DNA from 4 places in the Brevibacillus agri genome. Region 1 is predicted to be linked to each of the others. Evidence: riboswitches for the same ligand, from Rfam matches in the RefSeq annotation. Region 1 holds a riboswitch; each other region holds the start of a gene.
The links. A riboswitch is a leader RNA that binds a small molecule or an ion and turns the genes downstream of it on or off. The one in region 1 is predicted to bind S-adenosylmethionine.

Region 1 (4,209 bases):
TTCTTCGTGGAAGCGCACGTACAGGCTGAGCAGCTCCTTGATTGGCTCGGCTTTTACTTTTTCCTCGTCTCCCCACAGACGGTAGGCGACGATCAGTTTGCCGAACTGCGTGCCCCAGTCGCCCAAATGGTTGATGCGCACAGGCTGGTAACCGCGTTTTTCCATGATGTTCGCAATCGCGTTTCCGATCACGGTAGAGCGCAGATGGCCCATGGAAAACGGCTTGGCGATGTTCGGCGAGGACAGGTCGATTGGCACTTTGCGGCCCTGGCCTACCTGGCTGCTGCCGTAGGCGCTGCCTTGCTCAAGGATCGTTCCGATCACTTGCGCCGCCACATTTTCCTGATCGAGAAACAGGTTGACGTAAGGGCCGACTGCTTGGGCAGAGCGCAGTGGCGCTCCTTCGATTTTTTCGGCAAGCTCTGTGGCGATCATCGGTGGCGCTTTGCGGAGCGCTTTTGCGAGCTGGAAGCAAGGGAAGGCGATATCTCCCATCGCAGGGTTTGGCGGCGTTTCCAGCATGCCGTAAACTGTTTCTGTTGGGAAGGTGTCCACACCGAGAGAGGTGAGGGCAGCGGCGATTTTTTCCGCGACTTGGTGCTTGTAGCTCATTGTGATTCTCCTTTCAAAATGGGAAAAAGCTTAAGGGACGCAAAAGAAAACAAAAAAACCTCCGCGTCTCCTGGATAAAAGAGACGAGAGGTTGTGCTCCCGCGGTGCCACTCTTGTTGTTTTCGCCTGCATGCGTGCATCAGGCAAAAACCGCTTTGTGCTGCTGTAACGGGCAGGCCCGGCAAAACCCTACGCGATCCGGGCGCGATTTGCTTCGCCGGATGTTCAGGCCGCATCTCCGAGGGGCGCTTCCTCGCGTGGTTCGGCATCGGGCTTCCACCATCCCCGACTCGCTACAGCCTCATTCCAGGAGTACTTTCCTCATCAACGATTCGCTTGTTTCTCTAGCATTATAGCCGTTTTTGGTGCCAGGATGCAACTTACTCTTCGGCTTTTTTCAAAATCTTGTCGAGCTCGGCGAAATATTGCTTCGTCAGCTTTTCTTTTTCTTCCGCGCTCATAGTTTCCGCGTTCATCCACTGCTGCTTGTAAAGCTCCAGTTGCTCCACCATCGCCAGCTCGGCCGCCGCCTCCTCGTCCAGATCGTAGTTCTCGGATGGATCAAACGGAATGAGCCGATTGTCGTTGCCGCTGCGCAGGTAGGGGGAGCGCCAGTTTTCCGGGAAGCGGTACGGCTGCTCGCCGAACATCAGTCCCAGGACGTCATCGGAGTCAATCGGCAGGAAGTGATCGTAGTTGTCCCTGCGGCCCCCTTCCGACAGGTTGATATGGGACAAAAAGTAGCGCAAATAATGTTCTCCTGTTTCGGTATGCTTTACGATGGAGTAGCTTTCAAATTCGGAGCTTTCCAGTTCTTTTATCGTTTCTATACAGGACAGAAATTCGTCCTTTTCACGCGCGAGCAGAGCGTCCATTGTCGATCGTTCCTTTCATCGGTTTGGGTAGCCTCATGATAGCAAAAGCGTTTCGCTCTGACAATGAAGGCAGAGCGGTCAAGTGCCATCCTGTTGAAAAAAGTTAACTAACGATGCTTCTCACAAAAAGCCCGTAGCTGGATCAATGGCGGCGAGAAGGCAACGGTCGCGCCTGCGGCAGCAGAAAAAGTCGCGCAAGCCTTTTGGAAAACGATGGTGGGGGAAGAAGCCGACGTTTACGAGCGCCAGGCGACAGAGGTTTATGCGGATGAGCATTGGCGCAACAGAACGTGGATGAACGTCAGCGACCAGCGGATGGAAAACGGCAAGCCTGTCCCGTATGACGTCCTGACCGTCCAGGTGGACAAGCGTGAGCGCGTCGCCTTTTACGGCAGGCGGTCTGGCTGCGATCGCACTGTCCATGACATGAAAAAAGAGGCTATCCCTTCAAGCCAAGGCAAGGGGGATAGCCTCTTCCTGTCATTTACTTAGCAGTCGTCGTTCGAACACCCGACAATGACCAGCAGGATAAACAGTACGAGCACCAATGCGAAGCTGTCTCCAAAGATGCCGTGTCCGCAGTAAGATGTACTCACGTTTGTTCCCCCTCCTTTCCGTTATGCTACAGTCTATACACGAACGCACAGATTGGCGTGGGCGAATGCCCGGTATGCGCAAAAATGGGCGCAGAAGAGCGGGAAGAGTGTAAAGAATAGACAAATTCTCAATTGACGAAGACTTTTCGCGGTGTTAAGATACTTTCAAACATCAAACCTGAAAGCAAAAAATGAATAGCATAGTAACAACTCTTATCAAGAGAGGCAGAGGGACTGGCCTGATGAAGCCTCGGCAACCGGTTAAAATCCGGTGCCAATTCCAGCAAAGCTACGTGCTTTGAAAGATGAGAGGATGGTTCAGGCGCAAGTGTATCCGCGGACAAATCCTCTTCTTTCAAAGAAGAGGATTTTTTGATGCAAAAAACGGCTGAGAATAAACCGACGCAAGGGAGAAAAGGAGCACGTCAATGAAACCCACTTTTCGCGAACAGCTTTCCCGGAAAATTCTGATTCTGGACGGTGCGATGGGCACCATGCTGCAGCAGGCGAACCTGACCGCCGATGATTTTGGCGGCGAAGCGTACGACGGCTGCAACGAGCTGCTGAATTTGACCAGGCCCGATGTGATTCGCTCCATCCATGAAAAATATTTGGAAGCGGGAGCGGACATCGTGGAGACCAATACATTCGGGGCGACTTCGGTCGTGTTGGCCGAATACGATGTCGCGGACAAGGACCTGGAAATCAATATCGCCGCTGCCCGTCTGGCGAAGGAAGCAGTCGATGCCTACTCCACAGCCGAATGGCCGCGCTACGTGGCGGGGGCGATGGGGCCGACGACGAAAACGCTGGCACTGACAGGCGGCGTCACTTTCGAGGAACTGGTGGAGTCGTACTACCGCCAGGCAAAAGGGTTGATTATCGGCGGGGTGGACGTCCTGTTGCTGGAGACGTCGCAGGATACGCTGAACGTCAAGGCAGGCGGGATCGGCATTCGCCAGGCGTTTGAAGAACTGAACGTAGAACTGCCGGTGATGCTGTCCGGAACGATCGAGCCGATGGGTACGACTTTGGCGGGGCAAAACATTGAAGCGTTCTACATCTCGCTTGAGCACCTGAAGCCCGTGACGATCGGCCTGAACTGTGCGACAGGGCCGGAATTTATGCGCGACCATCTGCGCACGTTGTCCGGCTTGGCCCAATGTGGGGTAAGCTGCTATCCAAACGCCGGGCTGCCGGACGAAAACGGGCACTACCACGAGACGCCGCAAGGACTTGCTGCGAAAATGCGCGCTTTTGCCGAGCAAGGCTGGCTGAACGTGGCAGGCGGCTGCTGCGGAACGACGCCTGACCACATCCGGGCAATGGCGGAGGCGCTCAAAGACTGCAAGCCGCGCCAGGCAACAGAGCAGGCGGTCAGTGCCGTATCCGGCATCGAGGTCGTCTACGTCGAGGACGACAATCGCCCGCTTCTGGTCGGGGAGCGCACGAACGTCATCGGCTCGAAAAAATTCCGCGATCTGATCGCAGCAGGGCAGTACGAGGAAGCGTCCGACATCGCCCGCGCCCAGGTGAAGCGCGGGGCGCACGTCATCGACATTTGCCTGGCTGACCCGGATCGCGACGAGTATGCGGACATGGAAAAGTTTTTGCAGTTCGTCGTGAAAAAGGTCAAGGCTCCGCTCATGATCGACTCGACAGACGCGAAAGTGATGGAGCTGGGCTTGCGTTATTCCCAGGGAAAAGCGATTCTCAACTCGATCAACCTGGAGGACGGACTGGAGCGCTTTGAAGAAGTGGCTCCGCTAATCCGCAAGTTCGGGGCGGCCGTCGTCGTCGGGACGATCGAGGAAGCCGGAATGGCGATCACCCGCGAGAAAAAGCTTGAGGTCGCGAAGCGCTCCTATGACATATTGGTCAACCAGTACGGCATCCCGCCGCAGGATATCATTTTTGACCCGCTCGTCTTTCCGGTAGGGACGGGAGATGAACAGTACATCGGCTCCGCGCGGGAGACGGTGGAGGGGATTCGCCTCATTAAAGAAGCGATGCCACAGTGCAAGACGATTCTTGGCGTCAGCAACGTTTCCTTCGGTTTGCCGCCAGCGGGACGCGAAGTGCTCAACGCGGTGTTTTTGTACCATACGACGCTCGCCGGACTTGAT
Region 2 (4,209 bases), 1.7 Mb from region 1:
TGCCTGGTAGCGCAGCTCTTCCTCTGGCAACTGCCTGACGTAGCCAAGAAACGACTTCAGCTCGGCAAAAGGCTGCTGGCGGTACTGGTGAAGCAGATGCAAAAGCGTCTTCCATGTGTTGTGCGCCTTGGCGTAAGCGACCTCGCGCTGGACAGCAGGAGGCAGCGCCTCGATTAGCTCGCGCCAGTGGGCGGGCGGCTGCTCCAGCGTGTGATGAATCTGCTCGTAAGTGGCAACGGCGATGCCCAGCGCTGCTTCAAAAAGCGGCGAAAAGGCGAATTGCACCTCGTAGGTCGTGCGTTCGCTCCCGATGTTCCATACTTTCAAGAGGGGATCATCCTTCCAGTATTTGTAGTACGTCTCATTCTAAATGTTTTGAATTGTAAATTCAATATTTTTCGTATGACTGGTTAGATGGATTTCGAACCAGAATCGTTGAGTGTGGCAGGAAGAGGGGCGAGCGCCTGAAAGCAGCAAGCAGAAGACAGCACCCGAAAAAAGAAAAGCGGCACGCCTCTCCCGCGAGAGTTGCGTGCCACTTTTTACGAGACAAAAGCAAACTTAGTTGACAGTAGAAGGTTGAACGGCGCGTTGCAATGCCTGCTCCAGATCGCCGATGATGTCGTCGATCGCCTCTGTGCCCACCGACAGTCGGATCAGCCCTGGCGTGACCCCGGCAGCCGCCTGTTCTTCCTCATTCATCTGCTGGTGCGTCGTGCTGGCCGGATGGATGACGAGCGACTTGGAATCGCCCACGTTGGCCAGGTGCGAGAACAGCTTCACGGATTCAATCAGTGTTTTGCCTGCCTTCACGCCGCCGCGAATGCCAAAGGTGAGGATGGCGCCAGCGCCTTTTGGCAAATATTTTTGTGCCAGCGCGTAGTTGGCGTCACCTTCCAGGCCAGGGTAGCTGACCCACTCGACCGCTGGATGCGCGGCGAGGAATTGGGCTACGGCCAGGGCGTTCTGGCTGTGGCGTTCCATGCGCAGGTGCAGCGTCTCCAGACCTTGCAGGAACAGGAAGGAGTTGATCGGGGCCACGGCTGCGCCGATGTCGCGCTGCAGTTGGACGCGCGCCTTGATGATGTAGGCGAGCAGTCCGACTGCTTCCGTATAGACGACGCCGTGGTAGCTCGGGTCTGGTGTCGTCAGGCCCGGGAATTTGCCGTTGTTCCAGTCGAACTTGCCGGAATCGACGATGATGCCGCCGATCGCTGTGCCGTGCCCGCCGATGAACTTGGTCGTGGAGTGGACGACGATGTCTGCGCCATGCTCGAATGGACGGCACAGGATCGGCGAAGCGAACGTGTTGTCCACGATCAGCGGCACGCCGTTTTCGTGCGCGATGTCAGCGATTGCCTGCAAGTCCGCCACGTCAATGCGAGGGTTGCCGATCGTCTCGCAAAAGAGCGCCTTTGTTTTCTCATTGATGAACGCCCGGAAGTTTTCCGGATTGGACTGATCGACAAAGTGAACCTTGATGCCAAGACGCGGCAAAGTGTGCGCAAAAAGGTTGTACGTACCGCCGTACAAGCTGCTGGATGCGACAATTTCATCCCCGGCTTGGGCGATGTTCAAAATGGAAAAGGTGATCGCTGCCTGACCAGAGGAAGTTGCCAGAGCACCGACGCCGCCTTCCAGGAGTGCCACGCGCTTTTCAAAGGCGTCCTGGGTCGGATTCATGATGCGGGTGTAAATGTTGCCGAACTCTTTTAAGCCAAACAGGTTGGCGGCGTGCTCCGTGTCGCGGAAGACGTAGGAAGTCGTCTGATAGATCGGAACGGCGCGCGAGCCTGTTACGGGATCTACTTCTTGTCCACCATGTACAGCGAGGGTTTCCGGTTTCCATTGTTGCTGGTCAGACATGCTTATCTCTCCTTTATATATGGGGATTAGGGATAAAAAAACGGAGCATTCCTCTGAGGAGAAGAAGGCTCCGGCTATACACGGGTGTGCACTCATCTCTCAGAATCTATGGATTCTGCAGGAATTAGCACCGCGCAAGGCACGCTTGCTGGTTGCCGGGTTTCACAGGGCCTGTCCCTCCACCGCTCTTGATGAACTGTTGCTTCAGTTGTTGTCATAATTGTATGAAAAACCACACTTCGCTGTCAATAATCAATAATGAGTTATCAGGTTGGATTTGGTGGGATTGAGGCGTTGAGAGATTTGTTCATGCTCACCCGTTCATGCTGTTTCCCATGACGTCCAAAGTACCTGTGTGATACGCCTTGTTGACGTGGTTTGCAGGCTGATGCCCCGCACTCCAAGGGTGCTCTGCGTTTCTTGCACCCGCCTTTTTCCAAACCAAAAAGAGAATGCTGTTTTGTATAGTAGTCTTCATATATAGAATGGTTATTTTTGTAAATGTGTCACCCGCCTGTACCGACCAACCATCTCCCTGTCCAAAAACAAACCCACCCTCACACTGTCACAAATTTGTCCCTATATCTCCGCGCTTTCGCCGCCCGCGTCGTTAGAAAATGGCATGGCCCTATGATATGATGGGAGTGGCAGAAAACGACCAAACGATTGTACATATAGGAGGAACATACGCGATGAGCCATGGCGTGAAGGAAATTACCCCGCAGGAGCTGCTGGAAAAGCTCGCGGCCAACGAAAAGCTTCAGGTGATTGACGTGCGTGAGGTGGAGGAGTGGAACGAAGGCCATATCAAAGAAGCCAAGCTGATTCCGCTCGGCTTTTTGCCGCATCGCATCGACGAGCTGGACAAGGAGATCCCGGTCGTCATGGTGTGCCGCAGCGGTGCGCGCAGCCACAGAGCGACCGAATATTTGTGTGAGCTTGGCTTTGACGCTGCCAATATGGTCGGCGGCATGCTGGCTTGGCCTGGCGAGAAGGAAGTGTAAGCCGTACGGTCCATACGGTCACGACCGCACTGGCAACGCCGAGACGTTTTCCACACAAAAAGAAACATGCGCTTTTACGCGGTATAGCGGCGGACGCATGAGAGAAGCAGGGGAGGAAGAAAATCGTGAGTGAGGGAGCACAGCAACAAGGATCCGCGTTGCAGCGCCATTGGTTTACGGTGCTCGCAGGCGTGATTATCCTCGCGATTGTAGGCGTGTTGGGCTACAAATACATGGCAAAAGAGCCGATTCCCGTGATGAAGCCGATTGCCGATTTTACGTTGGACAACAGTGACGGCACTTCGTTTACGTTTTCGGAAGGCAAAGGCAAGGTGCGGCTGGTCGAGTTCATGTTCACCAACTGCCCTGACATTTGCCCGGCGACGACGTACAACATGTCCAAGCTGCAAGAGCAGCTCAAGGAGAAAAAGCTGTTCGGCGACAAGGTCGAGTTCATTTCCATCACCTTTGACCCGGATTTCGACACGCCAGAAGTGTTGCAGCAGTACGCGGCGAAGTTCAAGGCGGATCAGAGCGGCTGGAAGTTTTTGCGCGGCGATGCCCAGGCGGTGGAAAAGGTGACGAAGGATTTCGGGATTGCCGTATTGAAGCAGCCTGACGGTTCCTTTGCCCATACCGCCCGCATGTTCCTCGTCGATGGCGATGGAAACATGCGCCGCGCCTACGGCATGGCAGCCGACATGGACATGGAGCAGATGCTGAAGGAAATGGAGCAGCTTGCGGACTAATCAGGCTGATTCCTCGTACGTGATCTGCACGACATGCTCGGTTTGATTTTCAAATTCAATATGCACGAGTAACGCCCACCTGCGATTGCCCTCCTGGAGCAAGAGTTTGAACGTCTCCTCTGACGTGGTGGGCGTTTTTGCTGTGCGCCCGACGTGCAGGTAGTCGACGATCTGGGCATGCGGATATTTTTTCATCGTCTCCTGCATCGCCAATCTGCCCCATTTGGCATATGGCGGCTGGGCGCAGGCAGGGGCATACTGGAAGAAGAATAACAGCAGGCTTGCTGCGATGGCGGTCAGGACGCTTCGCGCGAGGCGAACGGATACAGAGGCTTGCATGGCGTAAGACCCCCTTTTTTGTATTGGAAAACAAGCTTGCCCTCTATTTTGAAGCCTTTTTTTCATGTCATTCGTAGAAAATATTTACAATTTGGAAAGCGGGGGATTTCATGTACTACTTGCTCATTCCCTTATTTGGTGTTCCGCTCATCCTGGCGATTTTTGCGCTGCGCTCTCGCCGGAGCGGCTTCTGGAAAAAATGGTGGCCGCCTGTCGTGTCAGCGCTGCTGATTTACGGAGGCTGCCTCGCT
Region 3 (4,209 bases), 2.3 Mb from region 1:
CTGGCAGACGCTCATGAGCGTGATTATTGTTTGCTTTTCGCAATCTCTTCCGGTTTGAAAATGCCCGTCTCGGTGACAATCGCCGTAATGTATTGGGCAGGCGTCACATCGAACGCCGGATTGTACACTTTGATGTCGTCAGGTGCTACCTGTTTGCCCAGGCCGTGCGTGATCTCCTCGGCCGGACGCTCCTCAATCGGAATGTCCGCGCCTGTCGGTGTTGCCAGGTCGACTGAGGACAGGGGAGCTGCCACGTAAAAAGGAATGCCGTGCGCCTTTGCCAAAACCGCTACCCCGTAGGTGCCGATCTTGTTGGCGACATCGCCGTTGGCCGCCACGCGGTCCGTTCCGACGACGACCGCCTGCACTTTGCCCTGCGACATCACCATCGCCGCCATGTTGTCGCAGATCAGCGTGACGTCGATGCCCGCCTGCTGCAATTCATACGCGGTCAGGCGAGCGCCTTGCAAGACGGGACGCGTCTCGTCTGCATATACTTTCAGATTCCAGCCGCGTTCCTTGGCCAAATAAAAGGGAGCCGTAGCCGTTCCGTACGCTGCCGTCGCCAGCGCCCCCGGATTACAGTGCGTGAGAACGCCCATGCCGTCTTGCAGCAGCGTGAGCAGATGCTCTCCGATCGTCCGGCACACCTCGGCGTCTTCCTTTTGAATCGCCAGCGCTTCGTCAAGCACAGCGGCTTTCAGCTCTGCGATTGGCAGGGCAGCGTCTTTTTTCACGCGCGCCTTGATCCGGTCGAGCGCCCAGAACAGGTTGACAGCGGTAGGGCGGGATGTGCCCAGGTAGTCTGCCTGGCGGTTCAACTCCTGCCAAAACGCTTCGTACGTCTGTGCCTCGCTGCCGCGAATCCCCAGGTACAGTCCATATGCTGCGGCCATGCCGATTGCCGGCGCGCCGCGCACTTCCAGGCGGCGAATGGAGCCCCATACTTCTTCTGCGGTCGTCAGCCGCAAGTAAATCGTCTCTACTGGCAAACGCGTCTGGTCAAGCAAGACGAGCGCGTCGTCTTCCCACTTGACTGGCGTTGTTTGTGTACTGGTTGTCATACTGTCGTTGCCTCCTGATAGTAGCGTGCGGTTACCTGGCGGACGATGTCCGTGATGTCTGTCGATTCGTCGACGTTGCTGCGGCCGAGAATCAGCGCTTCTCCGATCGCCAGCGCCAGTCGCTCGGCTTCTGCCCGTTTTTCATCGTCTGCGATGGTGTTCAGATCAGCCACTCCCGCAAGCCCGATCACGCGGCGCAAAATTTTGCAGCCGGCATAGCCCGCCGTGTCCTGAATCAGTCGCTTCACGTAGCTTTGCCACAAGCCTTCGACGTGAGCGCTGCGCTCTTTTGCCTGTTTGTGCCAGAGCTGAACGAACTGGGAAACGAATTCGTTCCAGACATCTTCCACCGTTTCCAGTAAGTATTCGCGGTACGAGTCGCGTTCTCCTGGGTCTTCTTGCAATCCGTGTTGACCTGCGTAGTTGAGCAGCAGGTTGGCGATGACCGCGCCGATGTCAAAGCCGATTGGCCCGTAGTAGGCAAATTCCGGGTCGATCGCTTTCAGGCTCGTCTCGGTGATGAAAATGCTGCCCGTGTGCAAGTCGCCGTGCAGCAGCGCTTCTGCGCGCGTGAGGAAGTCGTATTTCAGCTTGGCGATCTCCAGCTTGAGCGGCTTGTTGTTCCAGATCGCTTCCACTTCCCGGCGAATCAGCGGGTTGAAGTCGTTGGTCGGCGCATTTTCGTACGGATCGGTAAAGACGAGATCTTCTGTGATTTTGCACAATTCCGGATTTATGAATGTTCCGACGAGCGCTTTTTTGTCGTACGGATGCGCGCCCAAATCCGATGTGTAGAACAAGGTGTGCGCGAGAAAACGGCCGATCTGCTTCGGAAAAAGCGGATAGCGCTTGCCCTCAATCAAGCCTTTGCGCATGATGATGTGGTCGCCTACGTTTTCCATCACCGTCAGGGCCAGCTCCTGATCGAAGTGGTACACTTCCGGCACCAGGTCCGGTACGTATTTGTGCTGGATGCGAAGCGCTTCGCTCTCGATCCGGGCGCGGTCGATGGTCAGCGGCCACGACTCGCCCACGACTCTCGCAAACGGCAGCGCCTGCTTCACGATCACTTTTTTTCCGGTAGCCGACTCCTGAATATCGAACACCAGATTCAGGTTCCCGTCCCCGATTTCGCGGCTGGTCAGCTCGGCCCCCTCTGTAAACAGACCCGGCAAGCCTTTTACGTACTCTACTGCTTCCTGTTCAGTCAATGCGCGGTATGCCATGATTGATTACTCCCCTCGTTAAGTAGTTTCTCTCTATCTGTAGCGGACTGGTCATATCCCCCAGCCTTGCGGTCAAACGGTGTCATGCGGCCATCGGCGTTCGTGCTGTGACATACAAAAAGACCTCTTTTCCGAAGAAAAGAGGTCGCTGTCGTCACGTACAAATAACGTGTCATGTCCCCCTTATCTTCCAGACCACTTTTGTTTCTGCAGGAATTAGCACCGTGCACGTCGCTTTTTGCTTCAATCGCTGCTCGCGTTGAAATCGCGTCGTGTCGGTTGCCGGGTATCATCGGGCCAGTCCCTCCACCTTCTCTGGATAAGGTATCCAAACGTATGCGGTTTTGATTTAGTTTGAATCATACAACCTGCGGTTCCACGATGTCAACACTCTTTTTTTGCAAAAACGGCTCGCCTTCTACCAGCTATTCTGCGTCCCCGAGGCGGCGGGGCGCTCCCAGTTCCACCAGTCGATTTTGCCGACAAACGCGGCGGTAATCGACTTTTCCTCCTTGAGCCTGAGCAGCTCCTTCGTCGGCCCGGTCAGGACGGCGCCGTAGATGCGCACGCCTTTTTCCTGCAAATAGCGATAGCGCTCCTCGAGTTGCGGATTGCCGCCCGAAAGCAGCGCGTAGCCCATATCGCGCGCCAAGCTTTTTTGCTCGGTCAAATACTTCATCTCGCCCATGAAGGCGGCCATTCGCCGCTCGCCTTCTCCGTTCACCTGAATCGGCGCGGTTCCGTAATCCAGCTCCCGCTCGGCAAAGCCCCAGACCTCCCCCGGGCCGAGTAGCAGATTGCCGGCTTCCCCGTCAACTTGTTTCACCTCCACGCCAGTGTCGACGGCAAACCAGACCGTCTCCTGGTTGTAGCTGCTGACATGGCGGGAAACCAGCTCGACATACTGCTCATACGTCAGGAAGCTGTCAAACGAGATCGCCAGTTGGGAAACCGTTCCTTCCGGCAGCTTTTCCAGCGTCGTCCAGGCAGGCGTGCGCAAAAAGGACGTGTCTTCTTCCGGTTCTCCGGCCGATAGCGGGTAGCGGAAAAACAGCTTTTGCTCCCGGACGCCCCCTGTCCACTCCGGTCTGGCGCTCACGTTCCACAGCACATTCGTGCTCCGAAAGCGGCCAGCGCTTTTGGCCTCGTTGCCAACCTGCTCTCGCAGCTCCATGTCGATGCTGCCGTACAACAGCCCCACCTGCGAGCCGCTGCTGCCCACGCTCACGCCAGGCTGGGTAAAATTGACCATGTCCCGTGCCACCCGGAACAAATCGTCATGCATCAGCCTTCCCACCCAGCCGTTTACGAACAGCAAGAGCACACCCGCGAGGCAAGGAATCGCGAAGGCATAGAAGGAGGTCGTCAGCCTGTTTTTCCACTTTCCCCGGCGGACGATCGCCCGCTGTCTTGCTTCCGAAAGCCCTGGCGCAACCTCCTGCTTGCCGTCTGTCCCTTGTTCTTCCCCGAGCAATAGCCGTTCCAGCCGCTTCCCGTACTCTTCATCGTCTGCCAGTTCCTCGCCCAGCCGTTTCGCTTCCTCGCCCGTCAAATCCCCTCTCAGGTAAGCAAGCAGTTTTTGCTCGCGGTCATCCCCGTTTTGGTTCGTCATAGCCCTTCCTCCTTCCACAGTTGCCGCATCTTTTGCCGTCCCCGAAACAGGGAGCGCTTAACATCCGCCAGTTCGATTCCCAGCACCTCCGCCATTTCCGCGTAGGAAAACTGCATCGCCGACAGCAAAATCACCTGTCGCTGCTTTTCCGGCAGCCGCTCCAAACAGGCGGATGCCGCCTCCCACAACTCCTGGTTCACGAGCTGGTCAGCGGGATCGACGGCGGAAGCATCCAGTCGTTCCGGCACGCTCCCGACGTAATCGACTGGCCGCCGCTTCTGTTTGCGATGCCAGTCCACGAAGGCGT
Region 4 (4,209 bases), 1.7 Mb from region 1:
ATGGCTCGATGTGAACCGCAACTACAGGTTGCAGATCCATGTTTTGTCCTTTATTGAAGTCTTCCAGGTAAGGCTTGTGCTGGAAGAAGTTTGCGTCGAGTTGTTTTTCGTTGAGCTGTACGTTTGGTTGTACGTAGTCGGTGAACTCTTGTACTTCCAGGTTTACGCCTTGTTCTTTCAGTTTTGGTGCGATGTGCTTCAGGATTGCTGCGTGTGGAACCGGAGAAGCGCCTACTTTCAATGTCACTTCTTGTTGTCCGCCTTGTGCGCCGCCTTCGGCTGGAGCTGGAGCAGTCTCCGTTTTGCCTCCGCACGCTGCCAAAGAAAATGCCAATACGGTAGAAAGTACAGATACGACTAGCTTTTTCATAAATGATTTCCCCCTACTTTTTTTGATCTTTGTACTTGCAAACTTCTATGGGAAAGACCTTACTTGCGGCTGAAACGCAATACCAGGCGATCACCCAGCGACTGTAAGATCTGCACCAACACGAGCAAAATGACGACAGTGACAATCATGACATCGGTCTGGAAGCGCTGATAACCGTAACGGATAGCCAAGTCGCCCAGACCGCCGCCGCCGATTACCCCGGACATGGCCGTGTAGGACACGAGCGCAACGGTCGTAATCGTAATTCCGGCCACCAGTCCCGGACGAGACTCTGGCAGCAGGACGTTCCAGATGATTTGCCAATTGGACGCCCCCATCGACTGGGCGGCCTCAATGACTCCGCGATCTACCTCGCGCAGAGAGGTTTCCACCAGCCGCGCAAAAAACGGGGCGGCCCCGATCACGAGCGGCGGAATCGCTCCGAGTACGCCGAGCGAAGTGCCGACGATCAGTTTCGTGACCGGAATCAGCAAGATCATCAGAATGATGAACGGCACGGAACGCAATACGTTGACGATGAATGAAGCAACCGAGTAAAACGCCTTGTTTTGCAGCAACTGTCCACGTGAAGTAAGGAATAAAATGATTCCCAGCGGCAAGCCGATCAGGATCGTAAACAACGTGGAGAAACCCAGCATCGTCAGTGTGTCTAGTGTACCCTCAGCGATCTCCGACCAATCCACATTTTCCATTGTCCAGTCCATCTATATCACCTCTACTTCCAAACCACGCTGACGCAACGTCTCGATGGTTTTTTCGTTTTGACGGACATCGCCTTCCAGTTCGACGACCAGTTGGCCGTACGGCGTATCCTTCATGCGGGAAATCGTTCCCTGCAAAATGCTGAATACTGTGCCTGTCTCCTGCATCGTCTGGAACAAAATCGGCTGGTACGTCTTTTCTCCCAGGAAGGTGACGCGCGCAATCGTGCGGTTCCCCGCTGCTTTTTCGTGCGCGACAGCTTCGCGCAGCTCGGTGGAATCTGCCACCTGCTCGACAAATTCCTGCGTAGTCGGATGCTGCGGCTTGAGAAACACGTCCAGCACCTCGCCCGACTCGACGATTTTTCCGCCGTCGATCACGCCTACGCGGTCGCAAATGGAGCGGATGACGTGCATCTCGTGCGTAATCAGCACGATGGTCAATCCCAGCTTGCGGTTGATGTCCAAAAGCAGCGCCAAAATCGAGTTGGTCGTCTGCGGATCGAGCGCCGAGGTCGCTTCGTCACACAGCAGCACTTTCGGATCGTTTGCCAGCGCCCGCGCGATGCCGACGCGCTGCTTCTGGCCGCCGGACAACTGGGACGGGTATTTGTCCCGGTGCGCTTCCAGCCCTACCAGCTTGAGCAGATCGTCCACTTTTTTCTGAATCTCCGCCTTCGGACGCTTGGCCAGCTTGAGCGGAAACGCGACATTTTCCCCGACGGTGGACGAGGACAGCAGGTTGAAGTGCTGGAAAATCATCCCGATCTCGCGGCGCTTTTCCTGCAGCTTGACATCGTCGAGCTTGGTCAGGTCGACCCCATCGACGATGACTTGTCCCGACGTAGGGCGCTCCAGCAGGTTGATGCAGCGGATCAAGGTACTTTTCCCCGCCCCGGAATGGCCGATAATCCCGTAAATTTCCCCTTTATCTATAGAAAGATCAATCCCGAGCAACGCCGGAATCGTCTTGCCCTGCACTTGATAGCTTTTATGCAAATTTTTCAATTGAATCAACGCATCCACCTCCCAGCAAAATCCTTGTGAAAAACGTAAAAACCCCTTTTTCATAAACGAAAAAGGGGCTGCAACGCATGTATACGTTCGCATCCACCCTTCTCATCTATCAAGATCCAACCAATCTTGTAGGAATTGGCACCGCGACGTCCATTTCAAAAAATGAACCGGTTGCCGGGCTTCATCGGGCCTGTCCCTCCGCCTCTCTTGATAAGAAAGATTTCCACGTATATTATGTTCGTTTTTCATATTTTCATGATACAAACCGGATTATATCCTTTTTGAAAATATCCCGTCAATAGCAATCACAGGAAAAACTTTTTTAATCCATTACTCCGTTGCGAATGATGGTGGCATTGACGTGAAAATGAAACGTCGCTTTCTCAAGGATTCTCGCCTTCAAGCGTATGCGAATATCGAACACCGGCGGCGATACTTGCTCCAGCTTGATTCGGGCGTTGCTGGAAATCGTGTCAAAAGCAAGGTGCACCATATCCTTGGGATTGCCGCGGTTCTTGTCGGTCTTCCCGAAAATTTGCGCCGGGACGGACGTGTCGTAGCTGCCAATCCGGAATTTCCCGTGCACGAGCTTGATGAGAAACGCTTCCTTGGGCGATAGCCTTCGAGCAGGCGCTGAATCGCCTCCTGGGTGTGATAGACCCGATTGCTCCCGGCTCCCCCGAGCTGCCGCTCCACTTCCCCTATGCTTGCCTCAGCCAGACAAATTTCTCTCAGCTTCGGGATGAGCTCGCTGTAAACGACTTGGCATCCGCCATGCTGGTCAAAAAATACAGCCGCATGCGGCCGTCCGGCTCGTCGATATGTTCCGTTCGCAAGTCCCCTGTATGGGAAAACCATTTACGCGCAATCTCCTGGTCCATTCCCCTCACCCCCATACATAGCAAATCATGGTTAGTCTGCCCGAAAACACAAAAAAACAGCACGCTCAATTTGGCGTGCTGTTTTCGTTGCTATCGGTCGTGCTATTCGTTTGCGAAACCGCTTCTTCTGCTGGCGGTTCCAGCTTTCCTTGATAAAAGACTGGATCTGGTCGACATCCGGAATGAGCACCGCGCCTGCCCGATGGGATTCGCGGAACATCCCCATTGGCGGCAATTGGTAGTTGCCTGGCTCCGCGGTGTTTAATTTCAGCCCAAGCGCAGACAGCCTCAGCATATCCATGGAACTGATATTCGTCTGGATATACGGCGTCACTTCTTTCAGGATGGACGGCAATTGAATCAAGGTCGTGCCGCTCTTCATCTGGCTCACCACAGCCGTCAGCAGCTTGCGCTGACGCTCTGTGCGCGTGTAGTCCGATGTGGCGTCATGGCGAAAACGAACGTATTGCAGAGCCTTGTTGCCATCCAGTTGCTGCAGTCCCTTTTTCAAATTGATGTCGTAGATGCCTTTATCGGTCGGGTCGTGATAGTACATATTTTTTTCCACATCAATCTCGACACCACCGACAGAGTCAATCAAAGCCTTGAAGCCTTCAAAGTCGGTGATGACGTAGCGGTCCACCGGAAGCCCTGTAAACTGGCTGACGGTCTTCATCGCCAGTTCCGGTCCGCCCTCCACGATCGCCGAGTTGATGCGCGAGCTGCCGTTCCCCGGAATGTCTACGTACGTGTCGCGCAAAATGGAAAATACGTCGTAGCGCTTGGAGGCCGGGTCGATACTGACGAGCATCATCGAGTCCGAACGGGGAGTCCGTTATTTTTCATTCCCCTGCGGTCCACACCCATCAACAGGATGTTCACCCGCTCTTCGCCATCCCATTCCGGAATCTCCGCCGCTTTCGTCGCGGCACCGCCATCCGGCGGGGCTGGCCGAATGACATTCGGCTCTTGAATATTGTGAGCAAACTGATAAAAAGAGTATCCGTAATAACCTGCTGTCGCGGCAATCGCGACAAACATCAGGAGCAACACCCGTTTCCACATTCGCATAAAGAACTACTCCACCTTTTATTCTCTGTATCACATGAACTCATCTCACCACTTGTTTAGTATACTCGAATCTATAGGATGTGGAGCAGCCTTTATTTGGGTGCTTTTCACTTTTTATATTTTTATGTTTGCAATGTTTAAAATATTC

Region 2: it holds a riboswitch for S-adenosylmethionine, as region 1 does, so the genes downstream of both, BA6348_RS00240 (homocysteine synthase) here and metH (methionine synthase) in region 1, are expected to answer to the same signal.
Region 3: it holds a riboswitch for S-adenosylmethionine, as region 1 does, so the genes downstream of both, mtnK (S-methyl-5-thioribose kinase) here and metH (methionine synthase) in region 1, are expected to answer to the same signal.
Region 4: it holds a riboswitch for S-adenosylmethionine, as region 1 does, so the genes downstream of both, BA6348_RS26390 (methionine ABC transporter ATP-binding protein) here and metH (methionine synthase) in region 1, are expected to answer to the same signal.

What each region holds. Positions count from the first base shown of each region.
Region 1 covers NZ_CP026363.1:3,674,162-3,678,370, reverse strand. The annotation lists gene argS (arginine--tRNA ligase) at 1-612, opposite strand, end outside; T-box leader at 689-949, opposite strand; gene BA6348_RS18070 (hypothetical protein) at 993-1,487, opposite strand; gene BA6348_RS18065 (hypothetical protein) at 1,701-1,979, shown strand; gene BA6348_RS18060 (YjcZ family sporulation protein) at 1,976-2,083, opposite strand; SAM riboswitch class I at 2,294-2,395, shown strand; gene metH (methionine synthase) at 2,512-4,209, shown strand, end outside.
Region 2 covers NZ_CP026363.1:42,650-46,858, reverse strand. The annotation lists gene BA6348_RS00245 (ArsR/SmtB family transcription factor) at 1-327, opposite strand, end outside; gene BA6348_RS00240 (homocysteine synthase) at 562-1,866, opposite strand; SAM riboswitch class I at 1,956-2,064, opposite strand; gene BA6348_RS00235 (rhodanese-like domain-containing protein) at 2,559-2,870, shown strand; gene BA6348_RS00230 (SCO family protein) at 2,996-3,619, shown strand; gene BA6348_RS00225 (YqzG/YhdC family protein) at 3,620-3,958, opposite strand; gene BA6348_RS00220 (hypothetical protein) at 4,069-4,209, shown strand, end outside.
Region 3 covers NZ_CP026363.1:1,421,137-1,425,345, reverse strand. The annotation lists gene mtnA (S-methyl-5-thioribose-1-phosphate isomerase) at 24-1,064, opposite strand; gene mtnK (S-methyl-5-thioribose kinase) at 1,061-2,290, opposite strand; SAM riboswitch class I at 2,471-2,616, opposite strand; gene BA6348_RS07085 (anti-sigma factor) at 2,709-3,902, opposite strand; gene BA6348_RS07080 (sigma-70 family RNA polymerase sigma factor) at 3,899-4,209, opposite strand, start outside.
Region 4 covers NZ_CP026363.1:5,364,757-5,368,965, forward strand. The annotation lists gene BA6348_RS26380 (MetQ/NlpA family ABC transporter substrate-binding protein) at 1-370, opposite strand, end outside; gene BA6348_RS26385 (methionine ABC transporter permease) at 430-1,095, opposite strand; gene BA6348_RS26390 (methionine ABC transporter ATP-binding protein) at 1,096-2,109, opposite strand; SAM riboswitch class I at 2,209-2,326, opposite strand; gene BA6348_RS26395 (hypothetical protein) at 2,432-2,695, opposite strand; gene BA6348_RS26975 (hypothetical protein) at 2,841-2,990, opposite strand; partial or broken gene BA6348_RS26400 (LCP family protein) at 3,056-4,061, opposite strand.